2 regions of the Enterococcus sp. 2201sp1_2201st1_C11_2201SCRN_220225 genome follow, and region 1 is predicted to be linked to the other one. Evidence: predicted binding sites of a transcription regulator. Region 1 holds the regulator's gene; the other holds the start of a gene.
What was found. The regulator LexA, encoded in region 1, represses DNA repair genes until DNA is damaged. The targets are predictions, from matches to a motif close to CNAACANNTGTTNG.
Positions count from the first base shown of each region.

Region 2: a site for LexA is predicted at 2,643-2,656, ahead of uvrB (excinuclease ABC subunit UvrB). Genes of this name have one in related genera too.

Region 1 covers NZ_JBCOJC010000017.1:18,275-34,874, reverse strand. Annotated here, with positions in the region: RNA gene rnpB (RNase P RNA component class B) at 85-452, opposite strand; gene gpsB (cell division regulator GpsB) at 469-945, opposite strand; gene AB5754_RS06415 (DUF1273 domain-containing protein) at 1,023-1,571, opposite strand; gene recU (Holliday junction resolvase RecU) at 1,630-2,322, shown strand; gene AB5754_RS06405 (transglycosylase domain-containing protein) at 2,294-4,621, shown strand; gene nth (endonuclease III) at 4,687-5,340, opposite strand; gene AB5754_RS06395 (DnaD domain protein) at 5,346-6,053, opposite strand; gene AB5754_RS06390 (RidA family protein) at 6,114-6,491, opposite strand; gene AB5754_RS06385 (Fur family transcriptional regulator) at 6,469-6,930, opposite strand; gene cysK (cysteine synthase A) at 7,067-7,993, opposite strand; gene AB5754_RS06375 (glucosaminidase domain-containing protein) at 8,168-9,049, opposite strand; gene tkt (transketolase) at 9,256-11,250, opposite strand; gene AB5754_RS06365 (DUF896 family protein) at 11,336-11,578, opposite strand; gene lexA (transcriptional repressor LexA) at 11,758-12,381, shown strand; gene AB5754_RS06355 (hypothetical protein) at 12,624-12,824, shown strand; gene AB5754_RS06350 (adenine phosphoribosyltransferase) at 13,226-13,738, opposite strand; gene recJ (single-stranded-DNA-specific exonuclease RecJ) at 13,767-16,055, opposite strand; gene AB5754_RS06340 (LapA family protein) at 16,240-16,548, opposite strand; gene AB5754_RS06335 (SDR family NAD(P)-dependent oxidoreductase) at 16,559-16,600, opposite strand, start outside.
Region 2 covers NZ_JBCOJC010000001.1:36,095-52,694, reverse strand. Annotated here, with positions in the region: gene uvrA (excinuclease ABC subunit UvrA) at 1-537, opposite strand, end outside; gene uvrB (excinuclease ABC subunit UvrB) at 563-2,554, opposite strand; gene AB5754_RS00250 (TVP38/TMEM64 family protein) at 2,773-3,432, opposite strand; gene AB5754_RS00245 (iron-containing alcohol dehydrogenase) at 3,491-4,528, opposite strand; gene dnaJ (molecular chaperone DnaJ) at 4,682-5,851, opposite strand; gene dnaK (molecular chaperone DnaK) at 6,050-7,882, opposite strand; gene grpE (nucleotide exchange factor GrpE) at 7,940-8,476, opposite strand; gene hrcA (heat-inducible transcriptional repressor HrcA) at 8,512-9,555, opposite strand; gene hemW (radical SAM family heme chaperone HemW) at 9,717-10,871, opposite strand; gene AB5754_RS00215 (PTS glucose transporter subunit IIA) at 10,940-11,407, opposite strand; gene AB5754_RS00210 (MurR/RpiR family transcriptional regulator) at 11,540-12,262, shown strand; gene AB5754_RS00205 (gluconokinase) at 12,241-13,626, opposite strand; gene gnd (phosphogluconate dehydrogenase (NAD(+)-dependent, decarboxylating)) at 13,623-14,522, opposite strand; gene AB5754_RS00195 (6-phospho-alpha-glucosidase) at 14,601-15,932, opposite strand; gene AB5754_RS00190 (PTS transporter subunit EIIC) at 15,935-16,600, opposite strand, start outside.

The sequences.
Region 1 (16,600 bases):
ATGGTCTCGTGAAAACAGGCTCATAATCGTTTCGTTTACACAAAACAATTATGAGCCTGTCATTCCTCCTGAAAGACTGTGATTTTCTATAAGCCATGTTCTGTCCAAGAATCTTTCAGGTCAAAGATTCCTTGGGCAATCATCTATCTGCAATTGCTTGCCTTCTTGTATTCGTTTGATTCCGTCAAAGAAGCGCCCCTACCATTGTTTGGGTTGCTCGCTCGAGGGGTTTACCGCGTTCCACCGTCATTGTTTCCAAGGACGCTTCGTCACTGTGGCACTTTCAAGGATACTAGCCCATGACCGAAGTTTTAGGGTGTTTTTCCTGCCGTTACCGATCACTCGGTACCCTGGCTTATGGTTTCGCCAGGCACGAACACTACCGGCATCACAGCCGGTGCGAGCATGGACTTTCCTCAGACCGGTTAGCCGGCCCGCGATTGCCCGAAAATCACAGTGTCTTACCTTTTAAAATTGACGCGTTTTTTCTAAGTCTTCTGGTGTTTCAACTGGTACTTCTGGTTTTTCTTCAACCTTTACTTCTGCTACTTCTTTATCTTTGGCAACATAATTGGCGCTATTAATGGCAGAACCAGCAGCTACATTCGGTGCTGTTGTAGTATCTTGATCGAGTTTCTTATCGAAAACTTCTTTTTCCAAATTGGACAAACGTTTCAAAATATCAAAGTTTGTTACCACTTGGCTCTTGGGTGCTTCTTGTGTGGAGCGAGTAGGTGTTGCGCTTTGATTTTTGGACAATTCCGCCACTTTGGCTTTCAAACGGTCGTTATCTTCTTGCAAACCTAGGATTTCTTTATTATAGCTTTCGTAATCTTTGATGACATTATCCAAAAATTCATCTACCTCAACCGGATCATAGCCCCGCATTTTGGTTTTGAATTCTTGTTGGAGAATATCTTTTGGACTGTAATTTAAATTTGCCATGTTTACACCTCATTAGCTTTTTCAAAAGAGTAATCTTTCCTATCTATTCTATCCAAAAATCTCAGGGAAATCAAATACTATCCTTCTAATATCGAATTTTGTAGATCATCCATCGTAATTTTATCAATTTGATAAGCATTTTCTGTGGAAAATTTTTGAGCATCTTTTAAGAAGTACTGACTTTTTCCAGGAAACTCTTCATCGTAAACCAATAAAACACCCCCGGTATGGGCCAATAAAAAATTCGTATGGTTTCGTAACTGTTGAGGATTTTCATATGATTGATGACTGGTTGCTTCCACAAAGTCTACTTGGTTTTTTACCCCTTGTAACAAAGCTTGATTGTTTTCCTTCCACTGGCTGCCAAATTCTAAAAACGGAAAGATCACAGCCACTTTTAAATCTGGGTATTCCCCTTTAAGCTCCAAGGCTACTTGGGCCGCCCAAATTTCTACCCCTAGATTTCCCCCAACTAAAATCCACTCCAAACCTGCTTCTAAATAGTCGATTAAACGCTTCTTTAGGACATTCTTAATAACTGCAACTTTCGGGTCATCCTCTTTAAAAACACCCATTTCGTAACTTCTGTAGCCGGTAACAAACAGGGTTTTGATTCCATCATTCACGGTTTTTTTCCTTTCCCTAGCAGATTTTGGTATAATAGCCCGGTAGGAGTGTGATTTCATGGTTTTCAACTATCCCGACGGACGCCTTTATGTCGATGATATAACGAAAAAGTCCCTAAAACAAGCACCGGCTATCAAAGGCAGGAAGTCTGTTTCCAATCTAAAAGCAGCGGATAAAAATGCCAGCTTCGCCAATCGCGGTATGCGTTTTGAAGAAGCCATTAATGACAGCAATGCCTATTATTTAAGCCGCAATATTGCAGTGATTCATAAAAAGCCTACCCCGATTCAAATCGTCCAAGTGGATTATCCTAAAAGAAGTGCCGCAGTAATTAAAGAAGCTTATTTTAAAGAGGCTTCCACTACTGACTACAACGGGGTTTATAAAGGGTACTATGTGGATTTTGAGGCTAAAGAAACCAAAAACAAGACCTCATTTCCGTTGAAAAACTTTCACCAACACCAGATTACCCATATGGATGCTTGTCGTAACCAAGGTGGCGTGGCCTTTGTTCTCTTGTGGTTTTCTCAGTTGCAGCGCTGTTTTTTTATGGATAGTGCAGTGTTAAGCCGCCACTGGCAAGAGCAAAAAATCACCAACAAAAAATCAATCCCATTGACTACTATTGAAGCCGAAAGTATTGAGATTTCTTTGGGCATCGCGCCAAGAATCCCTTATTTGACCGCCTTAGATACTTACTTTGCCAAAAAGGAGCAGGATTATGACAACGAATACCCCTTCAAGAGCTAACCGAAATAAAAAAAACAATAAACAAGCACCGAAAAAACCTAAGACAAAGAAAAAGCGTTCAGCGGGTACCATCATTTTTCGCATTTTCGCCAGTCTTTTTATCTTGGGCATGTTGCTGTTTTTAGGTGGCGTCGGCCTTTTCTGGTACTATGCCAAAGATGCACCGAAAATTGATGAAACCAGTTTAGAATCTGCCATTTCTTCTACCCTATTGGCTTCAAACGGCGAAAGCTATGCGGAATTAGGTACTGAGCGCAGAGAAACCATTACGCCTCAAGAAGTGCCGCAACTTTTGGAAGACGCCATTGTTTCGGTGGAAGACAAACGTTTTTACAAGCATATCGGGGTCGATCCGATTCGGATTATCGGCTCAGCAGTCTCGAATTTAAAAAGTGATACCACTCAAGGAGGCTCCACCTTAACTCAACAGTTAATCAAGCTTTCCTTCTTCTCCACCAAAGCCAGTGACCAAACCTTAAAGCGAAAAGCCCAAGAAGCGTGGATGGCCATTCAACTAGAAAAACAAAAATCGAAACAAGAAATTTTGACTTATTATATTAACAAAGTCTACATGTCTAACGGGATTTCAGGTATGGAAACAGCCTCCCAAGCTTATTTTGGCAAAAGTCTCAGTGAACTAAACTTGGCTCAAACCGCTTTAATCGCCGGAATGCCCCAAGCACCAGAAACCTATGATCCTTATAAAAATCCTGATTTAGCCAAAGAACGGCGAGACATCGTTTTATATACCATGAAAGAAAATAAAAAAATCACCGATGCGGAATACAAAGCAGCCATAGACACTCCGATTACCGATGGCTTAATCGAGTTTACCAACTCTGTCCAAAACTGGGTCAAATACGACGGCTACGTCAATGAAGTAATCCAGCAAGTCAAAGAATTAACCGGAAAAAATGTTTACACTGATGGTTTGGAAGTCTACACCAACTTGGATTTAGATGCCCAAAACCGTTTGTACGATATCGTCAATACAGCTAATTATGTCGCCTACCCTGATAGTGAGATGCAGGTTGCTGCAACATTAATGGATGCGAAAACCGGAAAAGTGACCGCTCAAATCGGCGGGCGTAATATTGATGCTTCTGTAGTGTTAGGCAATAATTTAGCAGTCAACACTTCTCGGGATTTTGGTTCTACCATGAAGCCGATTACCGATTATGGGCCGGCTTTTGAATACTTAAAAGACTCCACCGGTGCTCGGATTGAGGATGAACCTTATACCTATCCCGGTACAAACATCCAAGTGAACAACTGGGACATGAAATACATGGGCAATATCTCATTACGTACAGCTTTAAGCCAATCGCGAAATGTGCCGGCAGTCAAACTCTTAGATAAAGTCGGCGTGGAGAAATCCCAAGCCTTCTTAAAATCATTAGGCATTGAATACGCCAATATGGAAATCAGCAATGCAATTTCCAGCAATACGACTCAAGAAGGTACGAAATACGGTGCTTCTTCTGAAAAAATGGCAGCAGCTTACAGTGCTTTTGCCAATGGCGGCACGTATTACAAACCGATGTACATCTCAAAAATCGTCTACCAAGATGGTTCCTATGATGAATTTAATCCTGACGGCACCAAAGCCATGGAAGCCGGGACTGCTTATATGGTGACAGATGTGCTAAAAGATGTAATCACTCAAGGTACTGGAACCAATGCCCAAATTTCTGGCTTAATTCAAGCTGGGAAAACCGGGACTTCCAATTATTCTGATGCGGATATGGCCACACTAGGCAATTTGGATAATATTTCCCCAGATGTAACCTTTGCCGGCTATACCCCCGATTACTCATTAGCTGTCTGGACTGGCTATAATGACCATATGACGCCGGTCACTGAACTTTCCAATATGGTAGCCTCAGACGTCTATCGGGAATTGATGCAATACGTGACTCGCAATAGCACGGTTACCGATTGGGAAATGCCAAATGACTTGATTAAAGTAGGCAATGAGCTTTACTGGAAAGATACCTATGTGGCGCCAACAGTAGAATCTTCGGTGGTGCCAAGTTCGAGTAGCGTTCCAGTTCCTTCCAGTTCTAGTACGGTAGAAAGCGTCACAAGTGAGACTTCTACTACCCAGTCGATTCCAGAAAGCACGGCAACACCGGAAAGTAGTACCACACCAAGCAGTACTACGCCAAGTGAGTCTACTCCGGAAAGTAGTACCACGCCAAGTAGTGACCCACCTACTTCTTCTAGCACACCGCCAGACCAAGGCAACAATCAAGGAAATGGCAATAACGCAGAAGGCACAGAGCAAGACCAAACGTAACAAAACAACCCCCAGTAAGCAGTCAAAAGCAGCTGTTTACTGGGGGCTTTATTTTATTGTCTCATTCAGTGTTGTTTCTTTCCGAGTCGCGCTTGGCCGAATTGGCAAAGATCAAATAAAGGACAGGCTTCACATTTAGGGTTGCGGGCGGTGCAATGATAGCGGCCAAAGAAAATCATGGTGTGGTGGGCCTTCACCCAAGTCTTTTTCGGTAATTTTTTCATTAATGTTTCTTCGACTTGTAATACGCTGGCGTCTTGTTTGCAAATATGCAGTCGTTTGGACACTCGCTCCACATGGGTGTCCACCGCAATTCCCGGCACCCCAAACGCATCTCCTAAAACCACATTGGCAGTCTTGCCACCAACACCGGGCAATGTCATCAACTGCTTTTTATCTCGAGGGACTTCCCCGTTAAAATCACTTAAGAGTTTGGCGGCACAAGCTTTGATATTTTTGGCTTTGTTACGGTATAATCCGATGGTTTTGATTTTAGCCATAATATCTTCTAAAGGTGCTTGGGCTAAAGCTTCTGGTGTCGGATAGGCCGCAAATAATGCGGGAGTTGCTTTATTTACCGAAACATCCGTAGCTTGAGCTGAAAGAATTACCGCGATTAATAAATGAAAAGGATTGTCCGCTACCAATTCGCCATGGGCTTCTGGATACATCTCGCCCATACGTTTGATCGCTTCTCGAGTCTTTTCTTTGTTTAACAACATGACTAGTCCTCCTTAAAGGGATTGTGCAAGGTGACCGGTGGCAAGGAAGCGTTTTGCCCTGTCTGAGGTTTATCCGCCGCCTTTTGCCGAATTTGCAATTTCCGACGAGCTTGTTCGTTGGCGACCTCTTCTTTATTCCGCAGATTTTTACTTTCCCAATTTAATAAAATCCGATCAATATAACTTAGATTCCGCGCTTGGTGAGTGACGGCTTCTTTTAAAGCTAGACGTATCAATTCCGGATCGTATTGGTCTTCGTTTAGCCAGCCTGCAATCCGTTCAAATTCCAACGGAGAAAGGGGTCGGCCAAATTCTTGCTCAAAGGTTTGGTATAAATTGCTAATTTTATCCGCAATTTTCTTGTCCGATTGACTTTGGGCTTTTTGTTCATACAGCTTGGCTAATTTATCAAAGAGCGGACTAAAATCATAGCTGTCCGTTTGTTTGCCTTGGGCGTCTTTTTGAGTGACCAGACGCAAATTGTTCTTCTCATCGGCTTGGGCTAAAAGCTGGAAAATTCTCGTTTGACTTACGCCCATGTTTTGAGCTACTTGGGCTAAATCAGGAAATTGCCCTCGCTCTTGGCAGCTAAAGAGTTGCAACCAAAAGACCAGCTCCTCTGCATCCATTCCCAGTTCATGATAATGCGCTAATAAGAGATTGGGCACGCTAACTTGCCCTGCTGCGATATAACGTTGATAAAACTCCATGTTGCTCCTTCTTTCTGGCAAAAAGAAGACAGAAGCTTCCACCTCTGTCTTACTGCGTAATTATTGGACTACTGCGATGACTTCAATTTCCACTAAGACATCTTTAGGCAAACGGGCCACTTCCACAGCCGAACGGGCGGGATACGGCTTTTTAAGGGCTGTGGCGTAGACTTCATTAAATGCCGCAAAATCATTCATATCTTTCAAAAAACAAGTGGTTTTAACTACTGCCTCAAAACTAACCCCGGCCTCTTGTAAAATTCCTTGAATATTTTGTAGCACTTGTTTTGTCTGCTCTCTAATCTCTTGACCCACCACTTCCCCGCTTATGGGATCTAAAGGCACTTGTCCTGAGGCAAAAAGCAGTCCGTTGACCACTTTTCCTTGGGCATAAGGGCCAATTGCCGCCGGTGCATTAGTCGTTTGAATGGTTTTCATGGCTAGCCTCCTCCAATTTTTGACAGTCTGGGCATAAACCGTAGACTTCTAGGCGATGTTTGTTGATTTTATAACCTGTTAAACGACTAGCCGCCATTTCCACGTCTTCTAATCCGGGGTAATAGAAATCCTGGATTTTGCCACAACGAACACAACTAGCGTGATAGTGAGGTTTTTGGGAAAAATCAAACCGACTGGCATCATCGCCAAATTTCAACTCGGTGACGATCCCTTTTTCGGTAAACAAACGTAGATTATTGTACACCGTCGCCACACTTACATCCGTCACTTTATCCGCCAATGCTTGATAAATCTCATCAGCTGTGGGATGGTCGTGGGTTTCGACTAAATAGCGAATAATTTCTTGACGTTGGCTGGTAATTCGTACGCCTTCATTTCGAAGCTTTTGAATCGTCTTGGCCACTGTCCCTTCTTCCATCTAGGATTACCCCTTTCGTTTTCTCTATCATACTAGAAGTTTCCGATAATTTCTAGCAGGAGTCTTAGTCACAAGAAAAAAGTCGCAACCAAAAACGGTTCCGACTTTTATAGCCTTGCTTTTTAGAAACTGTAAACTAGTCTTCAAATTGATACAAAGCTGTGGACAAGTATCGTTCCCCATTGTCTGGTACAATGGCTAAGACTTTTTTGCCAGCTCCTAGCTTTTTGGCAACTTCAATGGCAGCAGCAATCGCCGCACCTGCAGAAATCCCTACTAAGAAGCCTTCTTTTTCCCCTACTAAACGGGCAGTTGCAATGGCATCATCGCTTGTTACGGGCAGTGCTTCTTCATAGATTTTCGTATCCAAGGTATCTGGAATAAAGCCAGCCCCAATCCCTTGAATTTTATGAGGCCCCGGCTGTTTCCCTTCTAAAATAGCAGATTCTGCCGGTTCTACTCCATAAATTTTAATTTCCGGAAAAGCCCGTTTCAATGCCCGGCCAGCCCCGGTAATCGTGCCGCCGGTCCCAATGCCAGAAATAAAAGCGTCTAAACCAGTTTCTTTAAAGTCTTCAATGATTTCAGGGCCCGTCGTTTCTTCGTGAATTTGAGGATTGGCCATATTTTCAAACTGCAAAGGCAAGAACCAACCGTTTTCTTTGGCTAATTCTTCTGCTTTGGCAATGGCACCTTTCATCCCTTCAGAACCCGGCGTTAAAATCAATTTGGCACCGTAAGCCTGCATTAATTTACGGCGTTCGATACTCATGGTGTCTGGCATTACGATAACTACTGGATAGCCTTTTGCTGATCCAACCATGGCTAGCCCAATTCCTGTGTTACCAGACGTGGGTTCCACAATGGTATCTCCAGCTTTTAAGCGACCGTCTTTTTCCGCAGCTTCTATCATGGATAACGCAATCCGATCTTTTACGGAACTACCAGGATTGAAAAATTCCAGTTTCACATAGACTTCTGCCGCATCTTTCGGCACGATATTATTCAATTTTACTACTGGAGTCTTTCCGATTAACTCCATTGATGATGTGTAAATTGTCATTGCGGTACCCCCTGTTTAATCTGATTCTTCTTGCTTTTTTCATCATAACCAAATTTGCAATATTCTGCCAGTCAGAGGCCTTATCAAGCTTAAATTGCTAGACCAATTTGCAAAATAAAAATTGAGGTTAAAAAAAGCGAGCAGAAAATTCTGCCCGCTTTTAGAAAATCAGTCTTAAATCGCTAATTGTTGTCCCACCATAATCGTATCTCCGGACAATCCGTTATTGGCCATTAATTGATCTACGGAAATGCCATGGCTACTAGCAATGGTCCATAGCGAATCTCCAGCAACCACGGTATACGTGCCGCCAGTAGTTGTGCTAGTACTTGTACTTGTACTTGTTGTTGTCGTTACTTGAGTAGTGCTCGTAGTGGCAGTTTCTACCACAGTAGTTGCACCTGTATTCGGTGTATCGTATTGAGTTAAATTGTAAGTCGCAATCAAGTTGTTTAGTTTAGAGCCATAGGTTGGGTCTGTGGCATAACGCCCAGTTAGATAAGCGGTAGCATCTTGATAACTGTAAGTATTGCTTTTCCAAGCCCCACTGTAATGAGCAGTCCCATCAGCAAAGCTAGTCCCTTTTAAGACGTTCGCATGTTCCTGAATGGATTCCCAATAAGAGCCATAAGTTTCGAAAGGTTCATTCATGGTTACCCATTGACCATTTAAGTATTCTTGAGTAGCTAAGTAAACGGGATTGGAATCACTATAGCCTTTAACTCCGAATAAATTGTAATAAGGTGCTTGAGACAATGTGGAACCACCATTGCCACTTTCCAATAATGCTTGAGCAATCATCACTGATGCGTATAAGTCATTTGCTGCTGCAATTTGGCTAGCAGTGGAACCAATTTGATTAATCAAAGATTGAGCCGCATCAGGGGTTTGATAGCTGTATTCCGCAGCTTCTACTTGAGTGCCGGGAGTCAATACACTGGCCATAGGAGCAATTGCCAAGCCAGTTCCAACTAACGCTGCGCCTTTTACAAATTTGCGTCTTTTCGCCAATTGGGCATTGCGCCGTTTTTGTCCTCGGGTCTTACATTCTTCCATTAGGTGCCTCCTGTAAACTATTATCTGAATCAAAAAACATACATTATCCATCAACGTTTCTATTATACGGAAGCACTTTACCAAGAACAAGTATTAGCTCCTTTAATAAGTCAATTTTCTCCAAATTCTCATTCTTCAAGAAGCTATCGAGCGATTAAAAAACTTTAAAAAGCCCTCACAACTTTTCTGCGAGGGCTAAAGACTTTTTAAAGACTGTTAAAGGTGTTAACCACGTTTTCGGTAGTGAAACCAAATTCTTTCATAATGGTTCCTCCTGGAGCAGAGGCACCAAAGTGATCGATTGCGATCATCTTACCAGCATCTCCAATGTAGCGTTCCCAACCAAAGGAGGCTGCGGCTTCAATCCCTACCCGTTTTGTAACGGCTTTTGGTAGGACTGACTCTTTGTAGCTTGCACTTTGTTTTTCGAAAAGATCGAAACTTGGCATAGAAACTACGGAAACATCTTTGCCTTGTGCTAACAATGCTTTTTGTGCTTCTACGGCTAAAGCCACTTCAGAACCTGTGGCAATTAGGATTCCTGCTGGTGCGTCACCTTGTTGTGGAGATAAGACGTAGCCACCTTTAGGCAAGTTTTCATCGGCTTCAGTTGCGGTATTTGGCAAGACCGGCAAGTTTTGACGACTTAAAACCAAGACCGTTGGCGCGTTTTTGGTCGTCATAGCTACTTTCCAGGCAGCCCGAGTTTCGTTACCATCTGCGGGACGAATCACTTGAACTCCCGGCATGCAACGTAGACTAGCCAATTGCTCCACTGGTTCGTGAGTAGGACCATCTTCCCCTACTGCTACGGAATCATGGGTCAAAACATAAACCACTGGTACTTGTTGAATCGCTGCTAAACGGACAGCTGGACGCAAGTAATCGGTAAAGACAAAGAATGTCCCGCCGTAAACTCGTGTACCGCCATGAAGCTGAATCCCATTCATAGCAGCTGCCATCGCAAATTCCCGTACACCAAACCAGATATTACGACCAGCGTAGTTCCCAGGTTCAAAGTTTGATTCGGCAGCAACCATCGTATTATTGGAAGAAGACAAATCAGCTGAACCGCCCCAGAAGCTAGCTACTTTTTCAGAAATTGCTTGAATCATGTCTTTACTGGAAACGCGGCTAGCTTGACTTGATCCTTCTTCATAAACAGGTAATTCATCAGACCAGCCTTTTGGCAATTTATCTGCAAAGGCTGCTTTAAATTCTTCGGCTAGTTCTGGATATTCTAAACTATAACGTTCAAACATGCCTTCCCATTTCGCTTCGGCAGCCGCGCCTCGGTCCATAATGCTTTCTTTAAAACGAGCAGCTGCTTCTTCAGGAACAGTGAATTCTGGATAATCCCAACCATACGCTTTTTTCGCGGCGTCTAAACCTTCTTTACCTAATGGAGCACCGTGAACTTGGTTTGTGCCTTCATTTGGTGCACCAAAACCGATAACGGTTTTTACTTCGATGATGGTTGGTTTTTCCGTTTCTGCTTGGGCTTCTTCAATGGCTTTGGCGATAGCTTCTAAATCATTGCCATCTTTGACTAAAAGATGTTGCCAGCCATATGCTTCAAAGCGTTGGCCTACATTTTCTGTAAAGGCCATAGAAGTTGGACCGTCTAATGAAATATCATTTGAATCGTATAAGACGACTAACTTACCTAATTTCATGTGACCCGCCATGGAACAAGCTTCTTGAGAAACGCCTTCCATCAAGTCACCATCGCCACATAATGCGTAAGTATAATGATCCATCACTGGAAAATCAGGACGATTGTATTTAGCTGCCAAGTGGGCTTCAGACATTGCCATCCCTACAGCCATTGCAATTCCTTGACCTAAAGGACCCGTAGTAGCTTCTACTCCATCAGTGTGATTCACTTCAGGGTGTCCTGGTGTCAAACTGTTCCATTGACGGAAGTTTTTCAAATCTTCAATGGATACTTGGTAACCTGCACAATGCAACAAGCTGTAAAGCAATGCGGAACCATGTCCTGCTGACAAGACAAAACGATCCCGATCGGCCCAGTTCCGTGAAGTCAACGGATTGATTTTTAAATAGCGGGTCCACAAGGTATAAGCCATTGGCGCAGCCCCCATTGGCAAGCCGGGATGGCCTGAATTAGCTTTTTGAACCGCTTCAATACTCAAAGTACGCAGGGTATTAACCCCTAGTTGGTCTACTTTATCAAACAAATAAATTCCCTCCTAGTTCCTTTTAGGTATATTATACCTTTATTTTTTCCAAAATACAAGGCTTTCAAAAAATACAAATCGTCCCTTATTCTCGGCCATGTAATCCTTTTTCTTTTTGAATTTGTTTCAATTTTTCTGGGGTTACATCGTTGCCCTCGGGATCTACCACTTTCATGCCTTCGATATGATGACGCATGCCGGAACGAAAGGCTTCTAAATATTCTTGACGCAACTGAATTTGTTCTTTTTCTTCGGCTGCTGTTAATGTGCCCGCTTTTTTCTTTTTACTCAACTCATTGATTCGAGCAAGTTTTTCTTTTGATAACATCTTTGTCCCTCCCTTGTTGGCAATTCTTCTCTATCATAAACCAAAGCTCATAAAAATTACAGTGGAAAATGAGGAAGAAATTAGGTAAATTCAACTCTTTATTAACCAGACGAACATTTGTTTGATTTCAAAAAAAAGCTATGGTACACTGAGACTAGCTAAGGAAAGTAGGTGCAGTGATGGCGAAAAGAACCGATACCCGCCAAGAAGATATCTTGCGCTTTATCCATGAACAAGTTGAAGCAAAAGGCTATCCCCCTACCGTTCGGGAGATTGGGGAAGCCGTAAATCTCTCTTCTACTTCCACGGTTCATGGACATTTGTCGCGTTTAGAAAAAAAGGGACTCTTACAACGAGATCCCACCAAGCCACGGGCCATTGAGTTAACGGCTGCTGGGCTAGAAAAAATTGGCATCCAAGCCGAAACAATTCCCATGTTAGGAGTAGTAACTGCTGGCGAACCCATTCTCGCCGTAGAAGAGGCTTCCGACTTTTTCCCAATTCCCCCAAATTTATCCAATGACATCGGCAGTCTCTTTATGCTGACCATTCGTGGGGAAAGTATGATTAACATCGGGATTTTAGATGGTGATAATGTGATTGTACGCCAACAGCGGGATGCGCAAAATGGCGATGTAGTCATTGCCATGACCGATGAAAACGAAGCAACCTGTAAACGATTCTTCCGAGAAAAAGATCACATTCGCTTGCAACCGGAAAATGATTATATGGAACCCATCATCCTACCTGACGTGACGATTTTAGGCCATGTCGTTGGTTTGTATCGTGATCATGTGAATTAAACCTCCCAAACGACTCTTTTTAGTAGAAAGAGTCGTCTTTTTTGTTCTGGGATAAAATAGAGGCTCACTTATAAATTTTCTTACTTATTCCTACTCTTCTTCTGATTCGGATTTCATTACAGTTTTAAAGGTAATTCTCAAAAAAATTTGGGGAATTGCCTTTTTTCACTTTACAAAACGAACATCCATTCGTATAATAAGAATACAAACATTTGTTCGTATAACTTAATGAGGTGAAGAAAATGAATGGAATTCGAAATGTTGCATTGGTTGGCTTGGGTTTAGTGATTAGTATGGTGATTACCCATTTTGGTATTGAGTTAGCTGCTTTGATTTTTCTCCCATTGTTTTTCTTGTGGTTTACCTTATGGGATGATAAAAAAGCGCGCCAAGCTGCTCGGCGCTACCAACAAAAAGAACATTACCAACAACAGACCAATTAACTGATTGTAAGAACGGCTGAACGAACTCGTTTCGCCAAACATAGTAAGGTTAAGATATAAAAAACAGGCTGTGACAATAGTTGGGTCACCGTCCTACGAACCGAACAATACCAAACGTGAGACGCAAGCAAAAGAAGGGTATCTTCCATTAAAAATCATCGGAAGATACCCTTCTTTTCATTGCTAAAAATCTTAAACGCTGCCTAACCTTGATTTCATCAAGCTAAGGCAGCGTAATTCGCTTTTTTTCTTTTCACGTATGGTAATGTTCTCTCTTCGGACTAAGACACAAAAATTATCACGATTTTTTATCATCCGAATCTTTTTTATCAATAAAAATTAAATGTTCGTTGTTTATCATTTAGGGAATACTTATGTCACGGTCCCTTTTTGTTTCCTACTTAATAATCCATCAAAGTCAAGATATCGTAGTCTTTAATTTTTTCCCGACCTTTTAATTCATCCAGTTCAATTAGAAACGCACAGCCGACTACTACACCACCGAGTTTTTCGATTAATTCAATGGTTGCTTTCACAGTCCCACCAGTAGCCAAAAGATCATCACACACCAAGACCCGTTGTCCTGGTTTGATGGCATCAGCATGAAGTGTCAATGTATCAGTGCCGTATTCTAAATCGTAGCTGACCGAAATGGTCTCACGAGGGAGTTTCCCTGGTTTACGGACAGGAGCAAAGCCAACCCCTAGTTCAAAGGCCACCGGACAGCCTACGATAAACCCACGGGCTTCAGGTCCTACCACCATATCGATGGCTTTTTCTTTGGCGTAGTCTACGATTTGTTTGGTAGCTTCTCGATAGGCTTCACCATCGGCCATTAAAGGGGAGATATCCCGGAAAATAATGCCGGGTTTTGGATAATCAGGAATGCTGGCTACATAATCTTTTAAGTTCATGGTTTTCCTCCTTGGAACCAACTACTCACTAGGCGCTAAGCCAAGCTTTCATCTTGGCCAAATCACTTAGCAGTAAAAATTCTTCGCTTTTTATTTTTTTTAATCGCTTTTGATAAACCTGGCTTTCTTCCAGATTTTTCTTTTGAGATACAGTTGCTTTTTGCAAAACGCCGTCCTCTATTGTAACAAATTCCAAGTCAAAAAACACCTGAATCATAAAAATTAATAAATTTTGAGGAATTTTCAAAAACTGGGCAATCTCAGGTAATTTATAGCGCACGTCTAATTTCTCCTGGCCATTGATCAGTTTAAAGAGCCGGGCGTATTGTTCTCTTGTCCCCATGCCGTCTAAATAGGCCTCGTCTTTGGCTTCTAAAATCAATAAAATCCGCTGCAACCCGCTGACTTGCACCACGGTTTTGACTTTTTCTGGATCTTCTGGACAATCTAAAAACGCCACTTCTTGATAATTTCCTGCTTGTAAGACGGCAGTTAATTGCTCGGTATTTTCATAGGTCACCACAGGTTGTTTTTTGGCTTTCACTGGCCCAAAGGCTAAAAGCAAAGTATCACTTTTAGGCGTAAAATGTCGCCGTTTGTTTTGTCCTCGCAGATCAAAAACTTGCAGACCTTCTACGGCAAAATCTAGTAGCTGTAGCTGAGGCTTTTTCAAGCCATTCCATTCATTAATGGTTAGCTGGCCCACTAGTGTAAAAGGATCACCGGTGAATTCAGTGATTTCACTACCAAAAGAAAAACCAATGACATCTAAAGTGGCTGGATTGCTTTTTTGGGCAATCGATAGTTTTAAATGCTGTTGTTCAGCTCCTAATTGGCGCAAAACCGGGGTCTGATCGCCTTTTATTGCAAAAACTGGAGCTTTATTATCTGTACCAAAAGGCGCCAAGTGACTCAACTGCTCGACTAATTCCAAAGTCACTTGCTCTGGAGTCAGCACCTCATCGATGGCCAGTGGTTCTCCTGTCGTGACATCAATTTCAGAAGCGTGGAGTTTAGCAGTTAAAACTGCTTGTAAGTCTGTTAACTCACTGGCAGGCACACTTAGACCTACTGCCATATGGTGACCACCAAAACTTACAAAGCGTTCTTTTTCTTCACTTAACAAAGAAAAGAGATTTACCGCAGTGATACTACGACCAGATCCTTTGGCAATGCCATCGTCTTTAATGGTCAAAACAAGACTGGGTTTACCGGTAAGTTGTACTAAGCGCCCGGCCACAATCCCCAAGACCCCTTCATGCCAATTCGGTGCTGCCACCACATTGATCAAACGATTAGGATCAATCATACTTTCTGCTTCTTTGGTGATTTTTGTCACCAAAGCTTTTCGTTCTTCATTGATTTGATTCAATTCTTGGGCGAGACTTCGGGCTTCTTCTTCATCAAACGTTGTCAACAAGGTCACCGCCGGATTCGGGTCTTTTAAACGGCCAATCGCATTTAACCGAGGACTGATGGAAAAGCCAATCATCGTCTCATCTACTTGAGCCAGTTTGGCATCGGCTGCTTTAAAGAGTTCGATTAAGCCTAAACGTTCGGTTTGCTTCATCAGTTGTAAGCCAATGGTTACCAAGGCCCGGTTTTCTCCTGTTAAGGAAACCAAATCGGCAATGGTCCCAATGGCTACCAAATCTAAAAACTCTAAGGGAACTTCATCCAATAATGCGCAAGCCACTTTAAAGGCCACCCCTACACCGGCCAAATCACCAAAAGGATATTGCCCTTGAGGATGGCGAGGGTGAATAATCCCGTATGCGTCAGGTAAGGTCTCTGGCAGTTCGTGATGATCAGTGACTAAGACATCCACCCCACGACTATTGGCATAGTCAATCGCCTCGTGACCGGAAACCCCATTATCCACGGTGACAATTAACTGGATGCCGCTGTCAATAAAATACTGGTAAACACTTTGATTAGGGCCATAGCCGTCGGTAAAACGGTTAGGCAAATAGACTTCTACATCACCGCCGATTAACTCGATGGCTTCTTTCATAACCGTAGCACTGGTGATACCGTCTGCATCATAATCCCCGTAAACTAAAATTTTCTCCCCAGCAGCTACTGCTTGCTGAATGCGAGATACGACTGTGTCCATATCCTGCATTAAAAATGGATTGTGAAAATCCGTTAACTGGGGGTCTAAAAAACGCCGCAGTTCATCTTTACTCCGTATATTGCGTTGCCACAATAATTTGGCAATATGCTCAGGCAAGTTGCGCTCGTTGATTTCTTCTTGAAATTCAGCGCTTACTTCCTGAGGTTCCGGATATTGCCATTGATATTTTCCGTTACGCACATGATCACTCCCAACTGTATGATTATAGCAAAGGCTAGCTGTGGTGAAAAGAAGGAGCGCTTTTCTTTAAGGTTTAAAAATGTTGCTGACGTTTGAGATCTGGTGTTGCCACTGTAATCCCGTCATCTTACACACCAGAAAAAGCTTTTCTCCGCCATAAAAAAGACCACTCCCTAAAGAGCAGTCACTGTTCATCTTTTGAAATACTAGTTTCAGATGGGGTTGTTTCCGGGATTTGTTGCACTGCCTCTAAGTCGGCAACTTGGTGCTCTAACGTTTTTAGTCGGCGTTTTTGTTGCCACATAACGTTGGTTGCGACTAATGTAGCAATCACTGCTCCGATAAAAGCTGAACCGATGACCACCAAAATCAGCGGTGCCGAGACTTGGGCGAAGAGAAAATTCACCGCCACGGCTTGGCTGTTAAATGCCGCAAACAAACCCACCACAAAAATTAAGACAAAAACCAACAATAAACGACCATTTCTTTTCATGATTACTTCCTCATTTCTTATTAAAGATGCCGCCAGCTAAAAAATCCCCCAC
Region 2 (16,600 bases), on a different contig from region 1:
CACGCGAACATAGCCTTCTCGTTGAATCATTTCAAAGACTTTTTTGTGCTGACCTTTTTTCTGATAAACAATCGGTGCCAAAATTTGAATTTTGGTGCGTTCTGGTAAAGCCAGCACTGCATCTACCATTTGTTCCGGAGATTGGCTGGTGATTTCAATATGGTCATTAGGACAAATCGGATGCCCCACTCGAGCATACAATAGCCGCAAGTAATCATTGACCTCAGTGACAGTTCCCACTGTGGATCGCGGATTTTTACTAGTGGTTTTCTGGTCAATGGAAATTGCCGGACTCAAGCCATCAATACTATCCACATCTGGTTTATCCATTTGGCCTAAAAATTGGCGGGCATAAGCGGAAAGGCTCTCCACATAACGCCGTTGCCCTTCTGCATAAAGGGTATCAAAAGCCAATGAACTCTTGCCAGAGCCAGATAGTCCCGTTACTACTACCAACTCATCTCTAGGAATCGTTACATCAATATTTTTTAAATTATGGGCTCGTGCCCCACGAATCACAATTTTATCATTTGCCATAATTGGCCTCCTTACAAAACAGCTATTACAAGGCTGCTTTTAGTTCTAAAATCGTATCTCTAAGCGTTGCTGCTGTTTCAAAGTCCAAGGCTTTGGCAGCATCTTTCATCTCTTTTTCCAACTTCAAGATTAACGTTTCGCGATCTTCTTTCGACATATCATCGTAATCGGCTAACGTGTACGTTGCTTCCTCTTCTGCTACTTTCGTAATGGCAATTAAATCGCGAATTTCCTTAATAATCGTCTTCGGTACGATCCCGTGCTCCTGGTTATACTGCTCTTGAATGCTACGGCGACGGGCGGTTTCATCAATGGCTTTTTTCATAGAATCCGTGATTTTGTCCGCATACATAATAACCTTCCCCTCTGCATTTCGAGCAGCTCGACCAATGGTTTGGACTAAGGAACGTTCACTGCGCAAGAAACCTTCTTTATCCGCATCTAATATCGCCACTAAAGAAACTTCCGGCACATCTAGTCCTTCTCGCAAAAGATTAATCCCCACTAAGACGTCGAATTCACCTAAGCGTAAATTACGGATGATTTCCGTTCGTTCTAAGGTTTTGATATCACTGTGCAAATATTTGACTTTAATGCCTAATTCTTTCAAATAATCCGTTAAATCTTCGGACATTTTCTTAGTTAGCGTGGTGACAAAGACTCGCTGATCTTTAGCCGCTCGTTCATTGATTTCACCAACTAAATCATCAATTTGTCCCATAATTGGCCGCACTTCAATCAATGGATCCAACAATCCTGTTGGTCGAATAATCTGTTGGACCACAATATCTGTTTGGGTTTCTTCGTAAGGTCCTGGCGTAGCGGAAACATAGACGATTTGATGGACATGCTCTTCAAATTCTTCCAAGCGCAATGGACGATTGTCCAAAGCAGAAGGCAAGCGAAAACCATAGTCCACTAACATTTGCTTCCGGGCGCGATCCCCATTGTACATCCCTCTAATTTGAGGCATGGTAACGTGGGATTCATCAATTACAATTAAATAATCTTCAGGGAAAAAGTCCAGCAAAGTATACGGTGGTTCTCCCGGATTACGACCATCCATGTGACGGGAATAGTTTTCAATTCCTGAGGTATACCCCATTTCCCGCAACATTTCAATATCATAATTCGTGCGTTGTTCTAAGCGTTGGGCTTCCAATAATTTATTGTCATCCCGCAAAATTTTCAAACGAATATCCAATTCCGCTTGAATACTGGCAATGGCATGTTCCAAATGATTTTCATCGGTAACGAAGTGAGTCGCTGGGAAAATCGAGACATGCTCAGTTTCGCTGATAATTTCGCCCGTTAAGGCATCAACTTCTCGAATTCGATCAATTTCATCCCCAAAAAATTCCACCCGCAATGCCCGCTCATCCCGTGAAGCTGGGAAGATTTCCACTACATCTCCTCGCACTCGAAAGCGTCCCCGTTGAAAATCAATATCGTTTCGCTCAAATTGGACCTCAATCAAGCGCCGAAGTAATTGATCTCGGCTGATTTCCATGCCTACTCGCAATGACACTACTTGTTTTTGATACTCCATGGGAGAACCTAAACCAAAGATACAAGAAACCGAAGCCACTACGATCACATCATTGCGTTCCAATAAGGAGCTGGTAGCTGAGTGGCGTAGTTTGTCGATTTCATCATTAATGCTAGAATCTTTTTCAATATATGTATCCGAAGATGGGACATAGGCTTCTGGCTGGTAATAGTCATAATAACTGACAAAGTATTCCACAGCATTATTCGGGAAAAATTCTTTAAACTCCCCGTACAATTGTCCGGCTAAGGTTTTGTTATGGGCAATAATCAACGTTGGCTTATTTACTTGTTGAATCAAATTAGAAATCGTATAAGTCTTCCCGGTACCTGTCGCCCCCAACAAAACTTGGGCTTTTTCTCCGGCTTGAACTCCTGCTACTAATTCTTTAATGGCTTCTGGTTGATCGCCAGCTGGTTGATACTTGGAAACCAATTCAAACTGGTGATTTGTTTTACGTTCAATCACAGAAATCATCCTCTCTTCTTCCCTAGTGTACCTTCTTTTAGCAAACTTGCCATAAAAAAGGTTTCCTAACTTGCTTATTTTACCATAGCGAACATATTTTCGCTATTTTTTATCACTGGACTAAAGCGAAAGCATAAATCCTTTACTTCTTCTTCAGAATTTTTGACGCATTGGCTACAAAAAAGAAGGGGAATACAAAAATCCCCTTCTGACACTTCTTACTTTTCTATTACTTGCTCGTGCTTTTTCAATAAAATAACTAACAACAAAAGCGCACCTAAAGCCACAACAATTATGATAATTCTAGAAAGATTGCCATTAAACAACGCATCTCCTCCTAGTGCATAAAAAACCGAAGTAGGCAAGACACCCAATAACACAGGAAACAGCACTTCTTTTATTGTGAAAGCTTTTAATGTGGCGGTATAGTTCACTAAAAAAGTCGGGACAATGGGAATCATATAGCCCAGCATTAAACCAATTTTAGGATGCTTCATCTTAGCAATTGCTTGCACCCACGCATTCTTTTTATGCTGTGGATCAATCAATTTGATTTTACGAAAGAGGCTGATTGCTAGCAAGTTTCCTGCTAAACTCCCCGTGCAATTAATCAAACTTCCCCAATAAGGCCCATAACAAACACCAACAAAAATGCAAATCACAGAAGTTGGAATTCCCGGTAAGGCGCACATCACCGTAATGAGTAATAATAAAAGTAAAGCCGCTTCTATCCCATGGGAACGAACTTGTGCCAATAAAAGTTTCTTTGAGACTTTGGGATCAAGCCATAACTTAAGATCTTGATGATATTCGAAATATAAAAAGACCAATATAAAAACCATAACTAGGATACTAAGAAAAATTAGCTTCTTCTTCATCTATTTCGCTCATTTCTGGACCATTTGCCCTTATTACGTCTTCCTTAACTAAATTTCTTTACTCCATGATTCCTGTCAGTGCTTCCATTAACTCATCTTTTGTAATCTTTGGATCAAAGGGATTGCCTTTGTGCTTTGCAGCCAAAATTTCTTCTGCTAAACGTTCTTTTTGACTTTTAGTTAGGAAGACCCCTAGCTGACTCAGCTTTTCCGGCAAGCCCAAGTCTAACATGAAGTCTTGATAAGAAGAACGATCTGTTTGTCTTTCTAAAACTAGTTGCAAAAGCAGGCCTATCCCCACGATTTCTCCATGGCTAGCTGTAACTTGTAAGGAAGGATCTCCTAAAAGAGCATTGTGAAAAGCGTGGGCTATACTTAAGCCCCCATTTTCAAACCCTAATCCACTTAAGAGAATATTCGCCTCAATCACATCTTCAAAAGCCTGGCTGAGAAGGCCTGTTTGTTGATCTTGTAGCGCTTGTTTTCCTTGCTTAAATAATGTATCGCAACACGCTTTTGCCAAGGTTAAAGCAGCAATAGTCGGCTTGCTGTCCTCTTTTTCCCACTTGGCCACCGTGGAAGCTTCGATATAAGTACACAGTCCATCGGCGATTCCTTGAACTAAAAATTTTCCTGGAGCATCAAAGATTACTTGACTGTCCACTAAAACCAAATCTGGATTGAATTGATAATGGTCATAGCCCACAAAATACCCCTGTTCATCATAAATCACAGAAATACTCGAGGTAGGCGCATCAGTTGCGGCAGAAGTTGGCAAAATTGCGCAACGAGCTTGCATCTTATTCGCCAACGTTTTTGCAACATCCATTACCCGACCTCCCCCAAGGCCAATGATCACTTCAAGGCCACTGCTCTTTGTCCACTTCGCTAAATCCAACTCTGCTACTAATAAAACGTGAACTTTCATCCCTAATTGCTCCAGGTCTTGGGCAATTTTGTTACCTACTAACTGCCAAACAAAATCATCGGTTACTAAAAGACCTTCATTCCCCAATTTTTTCACTTCTTGTAATTGAGTAGCAAAGACTCCCGGGCCTTGCACATACTTTTGAGGACTTCTAAAACTTCTAATCATTCACTTCACTCCCTTTCTATCAGCATACCATAAACCGTCAGCAGAACTTGTTAAACTAGTTGCTTCTCTTTAGAATTTTCCCATTGCCATCAGCACGTAACACAAAAAGGAAAGTCAACCAATCAAAATTGGCAACTTTCCTTTTCTCATTGTTTATTTCTTTTTAAAAGCATCTTTCATCTTGTCAAAGAAGCCTTCGCCGCCTTCAGCCTCATTAATCTTATTGCCACTAACTTCAGCAAATTGACGTAATGCAGCTTTTTGTTCCTCACTCAAGTTCCGTGGAGTCATGACTTTCACCCGGACGGTTTGGTCACCATTGCCGCTACCCCGAAGTTTTGGTGCTCCTTTGCCTCGTAAGCGGAAATTGGTACCAGTCTGGGTTCCAGCTGGGATTTTCAACTTCACATCTCCATGGACGGTAGGTACATTGATTTCATCGCCTAATGCTGCTTGGACAAAATTCAATGGTTGCTCATAGTAAATTTCTGCTCCTTCTCGATTGAAGATATCACTTTCTTCAACGCGGAAGACTACGTACAAGTCACCATATGGTCCACCATTCGTTCCTGCTTCTCCTTGGCCTTGAAGACGCATTTGTTGACCATCTTCCACACCTGCAGGCACATTGACTTTTAATTCGTGGGCTTTCTTTTCATGACCAGAACCACCACAGGTTGGGCATGGGTCTTTGATTTCTTTACCAGTACCGTGACAAACATCACAGGTTTGACGGCTCATTACTCGACCAAGAGGAGTTTGACGTTCCACGTTAATCGTACCAGAACCACCACATTTATGACAGGTTACAGGTTGCGTGCCTGGCTTAGCACCATTTCCGTGACAAGTGTGGCATTCTTCTTCCCGATTATAACGAATCGTCTTTTCTAAGCCGAAGATTGCTTCTTCAAACTTCAACTTGATGGAATACTGCAAATCCGCTCCTTGACGAGGGGCATTAGGATTGGCCCCGCGAGAGGAACCCCCACCACCAAAGAATGTATCAAAGATGTCTTCAAAGCCACCGAAACCTCCGCCAGAAAAACCACCAAAATCACTGTAGCCACCGCCAAAACCTCCGCCGCCACCAAAGTTTGGATTGGTACCTGCGTGACCGTATTGATCATAAGCTGCTCGTTTTTGCGCATCACTTAAGACTTCATAGGCTTCAGAAATTTCTTTAAACTTTTCTTCTGCATCTGGTTCTTTGTTAATATCAGGATGGTATTTTTTGGAAAGCTTGCGGTATGCCTTTTTTATTTCATCATCAGTTGCCCCTTTTGCTACGCCCAGGACTTCATAGTAATCTCGTTTCTCTGCCATTGGCTTTCCTCCTACTTCAAAAAGCTAACTAAACCCAGTTAGACCATTATGCTTTGGCTATTTTACCATATCTTATGAATAAGCAGTAGCATCTTTCGAAAAATGCTAAAGAAAATGGTGCTAATTGGGAAAAAACAGCCAAAGTTAATCACTTTGGCTGTCCGTGGCCTAAGCCATATTTTATCGCTTCTTTAAAACTTATTTGTCGTCGACTTCTTCAAAATCAGCATCGACTACATCATCAGCCCCGCCTTGTGCTTGTTGTTCTGCTTCAGGATTTTCTTGAGCTTGTTGTTGAGCTGCTTGTTCATAAAGTTTCACCGTTAAGTTTTGAACAATTTCATTCAAAGCATCCCGTTTAGTCTTCATTTCTTCCAAGTTGTTGGCTTCAACAGCAGCTTTCAATTCGTCCCGAGCATCTTCAGCTTTCTTCACTTCATCAGCATCCACTTTGCCTTCTAATTCTTTCAAGGTTTTGTCAACAGTGAATAACAAAGCATCAACATCGTTACGTAGATCCGCTTCTTCTTTCCGTTGTTTATCGGCATCCGCATTGGCTTCTGCATCTTTTACCATGCGTTCGATTTCATCGTCAGAAAGGCCTGAAGAAGATTTAATGGTAATCTTTTGTTCTTTTTGAGTACCTAAATCTTTAGCTGAAACATTTACAATCCCGTTTTTATCAATATCGAAGGTAACTTCGATTTGAGGAATCCCCCGAGGAGCTGGTGGAATATCCGTTAGTTGGAAGCGACCAAGTGTTTTGTTGTCCGCAGCCATTGGACGTTCCCCTTGTAATACGTGAATATCTACAGCTGGTTGATTATCTGCCGCAGTAGAAAATACTTGAGATTTAGAAGTTGGAATTGTTGTGTTACGGTCGATTAATTTGGTGAAGACCGCACCCATAGTTTCAATCCCTAGTGACAATGGGGTTACATCAAGTAAGACCACATCTTTCACATCACCCGTGATAACCCCACCTTGGATTGCAGCACCCATGGCCACAACTTCATCAGGGTTTACGGATTTGTTTGGTTCTTTATTTGTTTCTTTGCGGACAGCTTCCACAACTGATGGAATCCGTGTAGAACCACCGACTAAGATTACTTCGTCGATTTCAGATTGATTCAAGCCAGCATCTTTCAATGCTTGACGTACTGGAATTTTAGTCCGTTCAACTAAGTCAGCAGTTAATTCATCAAATTTCGCACGAGTCAATGTCATTTCCAAGTGCAATGGTCCTGCTTCACCAGCTGTGATAAATGGTAAGCTAATTTGAGTGCTGGTTACGCCAGACAAGTCTTTTTTCGCTTTTTCAGCAGCGTCTTTCAAACGTTGCAATGCCATTTTATCGTTGGACAAGTCAATGCCATTGTCTTTTTTAAATTCAGCTACCATGTAGTCGATGATCTTGTTATCAAAGTCATCCCCACCTAGGTGGTTATCACCAGCAGTTGATAATACATCGAAGACACCGTCCCCTAATTCAAGGATGGAAACGTCGAAAGTACCACCACCAAGGTCAAAGACTAAGATTTTTTCGTCTTTATCTGTTTTGTCCATACCATAAGCCAAAGCTGCGGCAGTTGGTTCATTGACAATCCGTTCAACTTCTAAGCCCGCGATTTTACCCGCATCTTTTGTTGCTTGACGTTGGGCATCGTTAAAGTAAGCAGGTACTGTGATAACAGCTTTGTCAACCGGTTCTCCTAGGTAATCTTCAGCAAAACCTTTTAAGTATTGTAAGATCATAGCAGAGATTTCTTGTGGTGTGTAAGATTTGCCTTCCACATCCACCTTGTAGCCAGCTTCACCCATGTGACGTTTGATAGAAGCTACTGTATTAGGGTTGGTTACTGCTTGGCGCTTTGCAACTTCCCCTACTTGAATTTCACCATTTTTAAAAGAAACAACGGAAGGCGTAGTGCGGTTACCTTCTGGGTTGGCGATGATTTTTGCTTCGCCACCTTCTAAGACTGCTACTGCAGAGTTGGTTGTTCCGAGGTCGATACCGATAATTTTGCTCATAATAAAACGCTCCTTTAAATTTAAATGTAAAGTAATTTCATTACTTGAAACTGCTACTTATTGTGCCACGATTACCATGGCTGGCCGCAAAATACGGTCATGAAGACGATAGCCTTTTTGGAAGACTTCCACAATGGTATCGGCAGGTTGTTCTTCAGTTGCCGGAATAACTTGCACACCATGGTGAAGGTTTGGATCATAGACATCCCCTTTAGCTGCAGGAATTTCTTCGACTCCTTCTTCTTTTAAAGCGACTAATAAACTTTCTAAAACCATTTCCACGCCTTTTTTCAAGCTTGCTCCTTGTTCATCTTGAACTTCTGTTTGCAATGCTCGTTCCAAGTTATCAATGGAAGGCAGAAGTTTTTTGGCTAAATCTTGAGAACGATATTTTTGTAATTGCTCCCGTTCGTTGCGATTGCGGTTGGTAATATTGGCAATCTCTGCCCGGGCCCGTAAAAATTGATCTTCAAAGCCGTCTCGTTCAGCAGTTAATTTTTCCACTTCTGAGATTTCTTCTGTCGCATTTTCGGCTGCGTCTTCTAAATCTTTTAATTCTTCCACTTCTTCTGTGAACTCATCTTTTTCAGACACGTCTTAACTTCCCTTCTTTATCAATCATTTTATAGCTAGTCGTTGGAATCATCCAAAGACTTGTAATAATCGGCGACTTTTCCCGCTAATTCATGGCGAAAGGCGTCGACTAGACCGAACAGACGGGAATACTGCATATTCGTTGGTCCCAATAACGCGATGGTCCCTGTCCCATGTCCATCAATCTCATAGGATGCTTGGATTAAGCTCATATTGGCAAAGAGCTCATTGCCCAATTCATCTCCAATACGGATTTGAATACCTTGATCCAAGGGAACTAAGAGTTGAGTCAGTTCTTCTGGATCCTTCATTAACGTGTACATCAATTTAAACTGGCTTACGTCTTGAGTAGGTTCAAAGTCCACAAAATTCATGCGGCCCCCTACAAAAACCTTCTCTTCAAAAGCTCGGCCTAACATGGTATCCAGTAAAGTCAAAATGCCATCAGGCGTTAAAAAGTACTTTTGTAAAAACAAAGGCATTTCCGTATGCAGTTTTTGATAAACAATCGTTAATGGCTCGCCTACTAGTTTGTCATTGATGATTCGTACCACTTTTTCTAAATCTGAGCCAGAAACTGTGGGTGGAATTTCAAAAACTTGACTTTCCACATTTTCCTTGTCCGTCACCAGAATGGCAACTACTTGACGATTGTTTAAAGGAACGATTCGAAAACCAGTCAGACGTCTGTCTTTCACATCCGGTCCCAGAGACAATGCGGTATAACTCGTCAAATTGGAAAGAATGTCCACCGATTGTTTCATGATCTCATTGATTTCATGAAACTCACCTTGAAAAGAACGGCGGATGGTTTGAATCTCTTTCTTATTGACCCGGCTTGGTTGCAAAAGATGATCGACATAGTAACGATATCCTAATAATGAAGGGACTCGTCCCGAAGAAGAATGAGTCTTTTGCAAAAGTCCATAATCTTCTAGGACTTTCATTTCATTCCGAATTGTGGCGGAACTGACATCGATTCCTTCTTCCATCAATTTCTTTGAACCCACCGGTAATCCAGTCTGGGTAAAGTTCTGGATGATGAGACGTAGAATACTTTGTTGCCTTGCTGTCAACATTTCATTCACCCCTTGTTAGCACTCCTTATCGTTAAGTGCTAACACGATTATAAATATATCATATTCCCTCTATATGTCAAGGATTATCCTTCTATTTTTAGCACTTGTTTAACGAGAGTGCTAATTTTCTTAAGACATCTTAAACAATAAAAGAAGACTACCTATTCGGCGTCTTCTTCCAATAAAAAGCGTTCAAATATTTCATTGCCAATGGCTAGTCCCGTTTTGGATAAACGCAGACGTTCGCCGATTTGTTCCAACCAACCTTTGTTAAGCAATTCTTCCACCACTGAACCGTAGACTTCTGCTAATGAAATTCCAAATTTTTCTGCAAAATGTCTTTGGGAAACCCCTTCTCTTAAGCGCAAGCCTAAAAACATTTCTTCTTCCATCTGGTTGTTTTGTGTTAGCGTTTCTCGTTCATAAACCGGCAGCTGATTGTGACGCAAAGGTTCTAAGTAATGTTGAATCGGACCAAAGTTTTTGTAGCGTTCTTTTCCTAAATAACCGCTCGCTCCCGCTCCAAAACCAAAATAGTGTTCGTTATGCCAGTAAATTTTATTGTGTTTGGACTCTTTCCCAGATTTAGCAAAATTACTGATTTCGTATTGATGAAGCCCGCCTGTTTCCATGGCTTTAATAGTTTCTTCAAACATCAATGCTTCTTCTTCTTGATCCGGTAAAGTTAGCTTTCCTTGGCGTACCCAATTCATAAACATGGTTTTATTTTCCAAAATCAAGGAATACAGAGAATAATGAGGCAAATCCAGTTCCAAAGCCCGTTTTAAGGTATCGCAAAAACTAGCCAAACTTTGGCCCGGCAACGCGTATATCAAATCAATGGATACATTATCAAAACCTGTTTGTTCCAATAATTTCATAGAATCATAGACATCTGCTGCGGTATGTCTACGGCCTATTTTCTTTAATAATTTATCATCAAAGGTCTGTACTCCCATGGATAAACGATCAATGCCATGATCTTTCATGACTTGCAACTTTTCTTTCGTCAAATCTCCCGGATTCGCTTCAATGGTAAACTCTTCCACTGTCTCCATCGGAAAAAGCTGATTAATCCCACCTAGTAAGAAATCCAACTGTTTCTCCGTTAAAACAGTAGGCGTGCCCCCACCGATATAAAGAGTTGGCGCAGCAGTAATGGGTTGAAGTGCTAAAGATAGCTCCATTTCTCGTAATAGCATTTCGATATAGTCGTCCACCGGTTGCCCCTCTAGGTAGACCTTATTGAAATCGCAATAGTAGCACAGATGGCGGCAAAAAGGGATGTGGATGTAGGCGGAAGTGGATTGTGTCATAATAGACCTCTTTCTAAGATTAGTGTCATGGGGTATTCTAACACAAATTTTTCCACTAGAGAACTTTCCTATTTTAAGACCGCAGCTATTTCACCAAGCTGTTTTTTTCCGCATTGGGGGATTACTTTTTTTCCTTCCATTTCAGGGAAAACAACGATTACAATATCATCTTTTCCCTTTTCAGCCAAGAGAGATAAGTCAACATTTACTAAAAGATCCCCTACTTTAACGGATTGTCCGGCTTGAATCGCTGAACTAAAGCCTTCCCCATTCAGCTCAACTGTATCTAAGCCAATATGAATCAAAATATCTGTCCCATTATCGGCCTTGATTGTTAAGGCATGTAAAGTAGAAAAAACTGTTTGAACTATCCCATTAACAGGAGCAGAAATCTTTCCATCTAATGGTTTAACGGCGAATCCTTCCCCCATCATCTTTTGACTAAAAACAGGATCCTTTACTTTTTCAATGCTGACTACGTTTCCATTAACTGGCGTATAGACATTCATCTGTTTACTTTTCAAAAATCCAAACATATACTTTTCTCCTTCACTATTTTAAGTTAACGATGTATCCTTTACTTACATATAAATCAACTGCTCAGCTTTTTTAAAAAAATTCATGGTGTATAATAAAAAAGCGTAATCTTTCAAGCTGGAGGCATCAATATGGATCTAGATTTAATCACTAAAGGAAAACAACTCTCCACTAATGATATGACAATTCTGGCTTATTTAGCAGAACATATCAATGAGCTAGAGGGTATTTCTTTGCGAAACATCGCCTCTACACTCTATACGTCGCCAGCAACTATCGTTCGTTTGGCACAAAAATTGGACTTTTCTGGTTATCTGGAACTGTTCTACTTTTTAAAAAACCAGTACCATCCTCAAAATCAGTTTGTGAAAGCTACTGTTGATATTTCGATACCAACTGAAAAAATTGAACCCTCCATTCAAACAATGAAAAAAATCTATCAGAAAAACCAAGAAAAATTCATCACAATTTACGCTACTGGTTTTTCAAGCATTATTGCTGAATATCTTTATAAAAAGTTGTTAGTTAATGGAATTAAGGCACTTTTCGTTAACGCTGCTGATTCATCGGGAATCATTAATAATAATGCTGACAATATCAGTATGATGATTGTTATTTCTAAATCCGGTGAAACACAAAAAGTCATTGAAAAAATGTCTTTTTCTCAAGAACATAAGATTCCCACAATCCTTTTTACAGGAAACAGCCACTCAAGAGCAACCGATGCGGCTACAATTATCTTTGAAGTTACTGATGAACGCCCCTTAGATAGTCAAAACATTAGCTATAATAGCTTTTTCGGAAAACTATTATTATTAATGGAATACATCGTTCAAGAATTTACCGAGAAGTAATTTTGTGCCAACTTCTCATATTCATGACTACTTGATAACTGTGGTACAAAGACTTGCTGTGGTTTTTCAATAACCAATTCCGGCTGTTCCAATAAATAATACAAACCAAAAATCGGTTCATTTTGCGGTGCATAAAAGCAAGTTGACCCGAAAATATCTGCTGCTAACTGACCTAACACAGCCGTTTGGAAGAAACCTCCACTGACAGATAATTCCTCACCTAAAGCTACCAACTCAACTAATTGACGCATATTCAGTAACATTCCTTCTACTACGCTACGAATCATGTCTTCTCTTGAGTGTTGCAGCGTCAAATCATGAAAACCGCCTTTAATCTCGTTGCTCCAATATGGTGCGCGCTCACCATTTAAATAGGGAAAAAAGCGCAATCCTTTTGAGCCTAAAGGTGTTTTTTCAAGAAGCTTAGGAAGACTCTCGTAAAAAGTTGCGGGATTTTTTCCTAAGTTTTCTGCTGACCAAGCCAATACCACCCCACCATTATTTGAAGGTGCGCCTTTAACCCATAGATTATTTTTTAAATAATAACAGAAATTCTGTTTAAGTGAATCTAATTGAATTTCATTTGATACTTTACGGACTGCTCCACTGGTTCCAATTGTTAAACTTGCAGCCCGACCGGTGGCGTAATAACTTGCATAAGCTGCTAGTGTACCATCACTAGCCCCTACAATGACCTGAATCGATTGTCCAAAATCAAATAAGTTTCGCATAGCGGGTAACATTGCAAAAGATTCATCGGTATCAACTAATCGTGCCAACTGCTCCTGATTAATACCTAGGTATTCCAAAATTTCTTGACTCCATTGCTTTTTCTTTAAATCAAACAGTCCGGTGGCAGAGGCCGTGGCATAATCAATGACATAGTGTCCAGTAAAATAATTCATCACTAATTCCTTGATTCCATACCATTGCATCTTTTTAGCATAGTCTTTTTCCTGATGAAAATACAACAACTTAGCAAAAGAAGACATGGCGTGAATCGGAGTACCCGAAATTTCGTAAAATTTTGAAGCTAACGGCGTCTCTTTAAATCGTTGAATTACTTGTGCTGCCTGCAGGTCAGACCACAAGAAAACCTGATTGCTGTTATCCATTGGCATTAAGCTGTGCATCGCTACACTAAAACTCATTTTAGTAATAGCTTTTCTAAGCTGAATCGGTATCTGCAAAATGCCTTCTTTTAATGCTTGCAGGATTTCAGAACGGTTTTGATATTTGATTCTGTCATCCCCATACGTTTTCAAAGGAAATTCACTAGTATACAGCAGCTCGTTTTCTTTAATTACACCAAATTTAATGGCAGTGGTCCCTACGTCTATTCCTAAAAATACCGTCAAAATTATTCATCCTTTATAAAGGCGTGTCCGCCGAATTGATTGCGCAATAACGCCACAAGCTTTTCTCCCATTTTATCACAATCTTCTGAAGCAAATCTTGTCATAAGAGCTTGGGAAATCACTGGCAAATTTACTTTTAAGCGTAATGCTTCCTCTACTGTCCATTTTCCTTCACCAGAAGAAGGAATTATTCCAGCAATTTCATTAAAATCAATCTTTTCACGATAAATATTTTCCATTAATTCCATTAACCAAGAACGAATGACTGAACCATGATTAAAAACCTGTGATACTTCAGCTAATTCATATTCATATGGACTATGATAGAGTAAATTAAATCCCTCCCCAATTGATTGCATCATCCCATATTCAATGCCGTTATGAACCATTTTCAGATAATGACCACTGCCATTTTCACCTGTATAGATAACTCCTTTATCCACGCAAAGGTCTTCAAAAACATGTTGTAATTGTTCAAAAATCTGCCTTGAACCGCCAACCATCATACAAGCTCCATTTCTAGCACCTGCTACGCCCCCAGATGTCCCAACATCAAGAAAATTGATTCCTTTTTCCTGACAAATTTCAGCATTGTTTAAACTATCTTGATAGTGTGAATTTCCAGCATCAATCAAAATATCATTTTTACTCATTTTTTCGACCACTAACTTGATCATATTGTTTGTTAAATCACCTGCTGGCAACATGAGCCAAATAATTTTTTGCTGTGCTTTATCAGCTAAAAGACTATCAATATTCGAATAAAAAATGCCGCCTAATTCAGTTAATTTCTCTCCCAAATTTGAATTAATATCGAAGCCGTTAACTTTGTATTGATGATTCAATAAATTTTCAGCGACTCCCATTCCCATTTTTCCTAAACCAATCATCGAAATTTCCACAACTGTTCCTCCTAATTTCTTTAAAAAAGGGATATTGACAATAGTCTTAATATCAACTATTGTCATATCCCTCATGTATTAATGTAATTCTGGCCAAAATTCCCCGTTTTCAATAATAAGATCATCTAGCAATTCTTTTGCTACTTGAGCACTAGGGACTGTTTTAGATAAAGTTAAAGCCTGCCACATCTTTTGATAGCTCTTTTCTACATATGCTTCTACCATTAGTTTCTCTACGGTAACTTGCTGGAACATCAAAGCCTGTTGAAATGCTGGAATCTGGCCTTGTGCCAAAGCTTCAGGTCCATCTGTACCAACGATACAAGGAACTTCCACCATTGCATCATCTGGGAAATTAGCGATAGCCCCATTATTTTCTACAATCATTACCATCCGTTCATGAGTATTAAAGGCAATCGCACGAGCTAGATCTACAATGAATGTTGCGTGGGAATCAATGTCAAAGGCGATACCTTTAGCAGTACCATTTTTAATGATTTGACGAGCGTGATCGAAAACATTTTTTTCTCGCCCTTCCATCACTTCATTGGCCCGAGTATACTCTGGATGATCCTTCATATGATTATAAACATAATCAGGATACAAGTAATATTTTAAATAAGTATTTGGTAAAAATTCCGGTGCCACTGCCAAAAGATCTTTCGCTTTTTTATGGGTTTCTTGCCAGCTTGGATCAGTATGTTGGGTGTCCACTTCAATTTGAGTTAAATAACCATGCTCAGCTACATACTCCCTGATTTGATCAAGATATTCATGACCTTCTTTGTCTTTGACACTGGTCCACCACCCAAAGTGGTTTAGCCCAAAGTAACGAACTTCCAATTCTTCCGGAGTTTTTCCAACAATCTGTGACATTCTCCGTAGCGTACCAACTGGCATATCACAAATATTTAGTACTTTCGAATCTGGTCTTAATACACGACATGCTTCTGCTACGATTGCCGCCGGATTAGAGTAATTTAGCATCCAACAGTTTGGTGAATATTTTTCCATATAGTCAATGATCTCTAACATTCCTGTAATACTACGCATACCATAAGCCATGCCACCCGGTCCACATGTTTCTTGACCGAATACTCCGTGTCGTAATGGAACTTTTTCATCTTTTTCTCTCATTGCATATTTTCCTACACGAATATGAGCCATACAAAAATCAACATCAGAAAAAGCAACTTCAGGGTCCGTTGTATATAGAAATTCGATTTCTGGTGCTTGTTCTTTTAATAGAATTTCCAAGGCTTCTCCAAGAATTCCTTGGCGATCTCCATCATTATCGTACAATTTTAATGTCCGCAACGGAAAACGATCCAAATTGTCTAACATCATCATAACGATTCCTGGAGTAAAAGTACTCCCACCACCGGCAATTACTACTGAAAATTTTTTCATGATTATTCGTCTCCTCCATTATCTCTACCTAAATATTTTTCAAGTTTTTCTCTTATTTGTGGTACAGTCAAACCATAAACTACATGAACATTCTCTCCATTACTAATAACGCCTTTTGCTTGTGTCTGATTTTTTAATAAACCTTCATCCACAAGAGATGGATCAGAGAGTTTTAAACGTAATCGAGTATAGCAATTATCTATTGTCTTAATATTTTCAGCTCCGCCTAAGCCTTCTACAATAGTAGCCGATAAGCTATCTGCAGTTGCTAACACACCAGTACCAGAACTTACGCTAGCCCCAGAAGCTTTTTTCTCATTGTATTCTTTTTTCGAATACAGCTTCGTTTCCTGATCACTATCTTCTCTACCTACCGTTTTAAAATTAAACTTCGTAATCAAGAAACGGAAACTAAAGTAATAGACAAAGAAGAAAGCGACACCGACTAAAAGATAAATTGGCCAACGAGTTTTCTCAATTCCAAGTGGGATATTATACAGCAAAAAGTCAATAAACCCATTAGGACCAATTGCTCTTGAACCCAGAACATTCAACGCTACCATACTTAATCCACTTAGTGCAGAGTGAATTACAAATAGAGCAGGTGCTACAAACATAAATGAAAATTCAATTGGTTCTGTTACACCAGCAATAAATGATGTAACTAC